2 regions of the Chromobacterium rhizoryzae genome follow, and region 1 is predicted to be linked to the other one. Evidence: riboswitches for the same ligand, from Rfam matches in the RefSeq annotation. Region 1 holds a riboswitch; the other holds the start of a gene.
What was found. Region 1 has a riboswitch for glycine ahead of gcvT (glycine cleavage system aminomethyltransferase GcvT). Riboswitches for the same ligand answer to the same signal wherever they lie in the genome.
Positions count from the first base shown of each region.

Region 2: linked by a shared signal. The riboswitch ahead of JC616_RS14260 (trimeric intracellular cation channel family protein) and the one ahead of gcvT (glycine cleavage system aminomethyltransferase GcvT) in region 1 are both predicted to bind glycine.

Region 1 covers NZ_CP066126.1:1,265,433-1,267,812, reverse strand. Annotated here, with positions in the region: gene gcvT (glycine cleavage system aminomethyltransferase GcvT) at 1-1,080, opposite strand, end outside; glycine riboswitch at 1,122-1,218, opposite strand; glycine riboswitch at 1,233-1,324, opposite strand; gene JC616_RS05825 (dihydroxyacetone kinase family protein) at 1,570-2,380, shown strand, end outside.
Region 2 covers NZ_CP066126.1:3,195,963-3,198,342, reverse strand. Annotated here, with positions in the region: gene JC616_RS14265 (LuxR C-terminal-related transcriptional regulator) at 1-592, shown strand, start outside; gene JC616_RS14260 (trimeric intracellular cation channel family protein) at 741-1,355, opposite strand; gene JC616_RS14255 (hypothetical protein) at 1,365-1,631, shown strand; glycine riboswitch at 1,675-1,857, opposite strand; glycine riboswitch at 1,859-1,945, opposite strand; gene JC616_RS14250 (DUF3141 domain-containing protein) at 2,082-2,380, opposite strand, start outside.

The sequences.
Region 1 (2,380 bases):
AACTTTTTTGCCGTTGCGCACGAACGGCATTTTGACCACGCGCACCTCGGTCAAGGTTCCGCGCAGATCCACCAGCGCCGTATCGCCGGTGCCGGCCGGCACGCGCGCGATCGCGATGGAGTGTTTGAGGGTGGGCGAGAAGGTGCCGCTGGTGATCACGCCCTCGCCTACGCCTTCCACCACCACTTTCAGGCCTTCGCGCAGCACGCCGCGGCCTTCCAGCACCAGGCCCACTTGCCTGGTTTTCAGGCCGGCGGCTTTCTGCGCCTCCAGCGCCTTGCGGCCGATGAAATCGCGCTCCGCCGGTTCCCAGGCGATGGTCCAGCCCATGCCGGCCTCCAGCGGGGAAACGGTTTCATCCATATCGTGGCCGTAGAGATTCATGCCGGCTTCCAGGCGCAGGGTGTCGCGCGCGCCCAGACCGATCGGCGCCACGCCGGCGGCCTGCAGTTGCTGGAAAAAGGCCGCGGCCTCGACGCCGGGCAGCATCACTTCCAGGCCGTCTTCGCCGGTGTAGCCGGTGCGGGCGTAGAACCAATCGCCGGCGGGCTGGCCTTGGAAGGGCTTCAAGGCCTGGATGACGTCGGCGAGCTCGGGCTTGACCGCGCAGACCTTGGCGATGGCCTGCGGGCCCTGCACCGCCAGGATGGACAGATCGCGGCGCACCTTGATGTCCACGTCGAAATCCGCCTTGCGCCCTTCCATCCAGGCCAGGTCCTTGTCGGTGGTGCCGGCGTTGATCACCATGCGGTAGCCGTAGGAGGTCAGATAGACGATCAGATCGTCCACCACGGTGCCGTCGGGGGTGAGCATGCCGGAATACAGCGCCTTGCCTTCGAAGCCGAGCTTGGCCACGTCGTTGGCGATCAAGCGCTGCAGCCAGACTTTGGCGTCCGGGCCGCTGATGTCCAGCACCGTCATATGGGAAACGTCGAACATGCCGGCGTCGCTGCGCACGATCTCATGTTCCTTGAGTTGGGAGCCGTAATGGATGGGCATTTCCCAGCCGGCGAAATCGACCATCTTGGCGCCGGCGGCGATATGGGATTCAAACAGGGGGGTGCGTTTCGGGGCCGTCATCGGTGCGTCCTTAGCAAAAGCGTGTAGTGTTGCTCTATTCCCTACACCCCTCTGTCCCTGCACCTGAGATTTTCCGGCCTTGCGGCCGTTAGCCCCTTCGGTGGGCATCCGCGGATGCCGCTCTCCAGATTCGGCGAACTGGCTGCGGCCAGTCCGATGATGCAGTCCTTTTGCCTGAGCGATTGCGGGTGCGCTTGCGCCTTCGGCGGTGGCGCGGACGGCCACTCTCTCCTGCATGACGAGCCAGATTATGGTTGCTGGGCCGGGGCTTGGCAAGCCGTGTTTATCTTCAACTTAAACAATGACTTAAAATATTCGAAACCGCAAAACATTGAACCGGCATTGCTTCGTTTAAGATCGATTACGAACATATTTCATTTCCTTATCGATCAAAAAATAGATGACCACCCCATTGCGCCGGCGCTGATCGTAAGATGACATCCATCTTGACCAAGCACGATCTCTATCCGATCTGGAAAGGAAACCGCGATGCGAAAACTGATCAACGATCCGCGCCATGTGGCGCGGGAGATGCTGGAAGGCCTGGCCGACACCCTGCCCGGCCTGGCGCTGCTCGAGGAAGAAAACGTCTTGCTGCGGGCGGACCTTCCCGCCGGCGGCCTGCGCGACAAGGTGGCGCTGATTTCCGGCGGCGGCAGCGGCCACGAACCGGCCCACGCCGGCTACATCGGCCACGGCATGCTGGACGCCGCCGCGGTGGGCGACGTGTTCACCTCGCCCAGCGTAGACACCGTGCTGGCGGCGATCCGCGCCGTCGCCGGCCCCAAGGGCGTGCTGCTCATCGTCAAGAACTACACCGGCGACCGGCTCAACTTCGGCCTGGCGGCGGAACTGGCCCGCGCCGAGGGCATCGCCGTCGACAGCGTGGTGGTGGCCGACGACGTGGCGCTTCGCGACACCGTGGAGCCGGCGCGCAGGCGCGGCATCGCCGGCACGGTGCTGGTGCACAAGATCGCCGGCGCGGCGGCCGCCTCCGGCGCCGGCCTGGCCGAGGTCGCCGCCGCGGCGCGGCAGGCTGCGGAACAGGTGGCCACCATGGGCGTGGGCCTGGGCGCCTGCACGGTGCCGGCCACCGGCCGCCCGGGCTTTCAACTGGACAGCGGGGAGGCGGAACTGGGCCTGGGCATACACGGCGAAGCCGGCGTGCGCCGCGTGGCGACGCCATCGGCCGCCGATTTGTGCGCGACGCTGCTGGACGCCATCTTGCAAGACCGCGGCTGGCGTTCGGGACACAGGGTGGCGCTGCTGGTCAACGGCCTGGGCGGCACGCCGCCGATGG
Region 2 (2,380 bases), 1.9 Mb from region 1:
TTACGCCGCCGACGATTTGTTCGCCGACTACCGGCGCGGCCTGTATCTGCTGGACCCGTTTTACGGTTTTGCGCTGAAGCGCCCGGCCGCCGGCGTGTACCGGCTGGACGAGGTGGCGCCGGACCGTTTCCGGGAGACGGAGTACTTTCGCCGTTACTTTTCGCGCAATGTGGTGGCGGATGAAATCCAGTTTCTGCAAGTGTTGCCGGAGGGCGTGCTGTCTCTGTCGCTGGGCAGCAAACGCCGCTTCAGCGAGCAGGAACTGGGCGTTTGCAATCTGTTCGCGCCCTGGTTGCTGCCCTTGTCGCGTCTGGCCGCGCGTCTGGACGAAGGGCTGCGTCAGCCGGCGGCTAACGCGGGCAGGCAGAGCCGCCGGCAGCTGGAGGAGGCGCTGCACGCGCAGGGCTCCTCGCCGTTGACCAAGCGGGAGGTGGCGCTGCTGATACTCGGCGGCCACTCCACCAAGGGCGTGGCGCGCGAGCTGGGCATCTCGCTGGAAACCGCCAAGGTGCACCGCCGCCATCTGTACGCCAAGCTGGGCGTGTCCAGTCAGGCGGCCTTGTTTCTGCTGCTGGCGGGGATTCAAGCCTGATGCCGCGGCGCAGCGGTAAACAGAGGCGCTTAGACCCGCTAACAAAACCCCTGATCCTGCGTTGCGCCTCCTTGTCGTACCACTTGTACTGCCTGCGTCGGCGCGCCTTGGCTCAGGTTCTCTGCGAGGTTTTGTTAGCGGCTCTTAGTCAGTGCAGGTCGTGCCGATACATGAACACCGGCAGCCGCCATTCGCGCCAGATGGCGGCCAGACGGATGGCGAGACCGACGGCGAAGCTGGCCAGCACGTTGAGATCATGCGGCACGCCCAGCTTGATCAGGCCCAGGTAGAGCAGGGCCACGGCGAAGGAGACGCTGGCGTACAGCTCCTGGCGGAAGACCACCGGCACGCGGTTGCACAGCACGTCGCGCAGGATGCCGCCGGCAATGCCGGTGATCATGCCGGCCATCACCACCACCACCGGGTGGTAGTCCATGGACTGGGCCACGCCGCAGCCTATGATGGTGAAGGCGATCAGGCCCAGCGCGTCCAGCACCAGGAACACGCGGCTGAGGCGTTTCATATAGCGGGCCACGAACACGGCGGCCAGGCCGCCGGCGATGACCAGGCCGACGTATTCCGGGTGTTGGGTCCAGCCTATCGGGTAGCGGCCCAGCACGATGTCGCGCACGGTGCCGCCGCCCAGGGCGGTGAGGAAGGCGATGACGGTAACGCCGAAGATGTCCATATTGCGGCGGCCGGCCGCCAACGCGCCGGTCATCGCTTCCGCGGTGATGGCGATCAGATAGATCAGGGTAAGCATGTAGTTGCAATGGTCAAACAGGCTGGCGCCGAGATGCGCGGCGAAGCCGGGTGGGAAAATGGGTTGGCAATGGGCGGGCCATGCCAGGTGGCGCGCAGCCTGGGCAAGAGTTTCGAACACGGGTTTTCCTTGAGAGCTGGTGCACGATCTGCTGCGCTGCGACGATACGACATTGAAACCCGCTTCGAAATGCTCATGTACTACTCGTACATTCCGCTTTCTCAGCTGTTTTCGCCTTGTCTCGTCCTTGCTCGCGAGATCGTGAGCACGTTCTGAGCACGGCCGGCGGGCCGCGCATGGGCGCGGCGCTGCCGGCATTGCCTCTCCCCTTGTCCTTTTACCTGAGAGTTAGATGACGGGCGCGGCCTGTGTGCGGGCCTTGCCGGGTGTCACTTGCCCCTTCGGTGGGCGGCTAAGGGCCGGTCACATCATCCGACGCGCTCTCGCTGAAGCGTAGCAGATGATGAACGGGCGCTTAGGGCCTCTCTCCAATCGGCTGGTATCCATGGGCTGCGGTACTGTTGCCTGAGCGATTATGGGAGTTTGCGTCTTCGGCGGGGGCGCATGCCCCTCTCTCCCGCAGCAGGCAAGGATATTAGCGTTTGCTGTATTGTTCAGTCAACGACTGTATACATGGGGCGAGGCAAAAATGTTGCAGTGCGATATCAACATGAAAACGCCCGGACGGCGGTTTGGCTGTCCGGGCGTTTTTGCGCTGGCTGATGCTTAGTTGCTCGGCGTTTTGGGCTTGGCCGCGTCCTTGCCGGCGGCGGGTTTGCGCGCGGCCGGGGTTTTGGCTGCGGGGGCTTTGGCCACGCTGGCTTTGCCCGCTGGCGCTTTGGCGGTTTTGGCCGCCGGGGGTTTGCCGGGCGCCGGCTTGGCCGCGGCCGGTTTGCTGCTGGCGGGTTTGGCGGCCGGAGCGGGTTTGGCGGCAGCGGCGCTGGGCTTGCCGGCGGTGGGCTTGGCCGGGGCTTTGGCGGCCGGCTTGCGCGGCGGCGCCGCTTTCTTGGCGGGCGCGCTGGCCT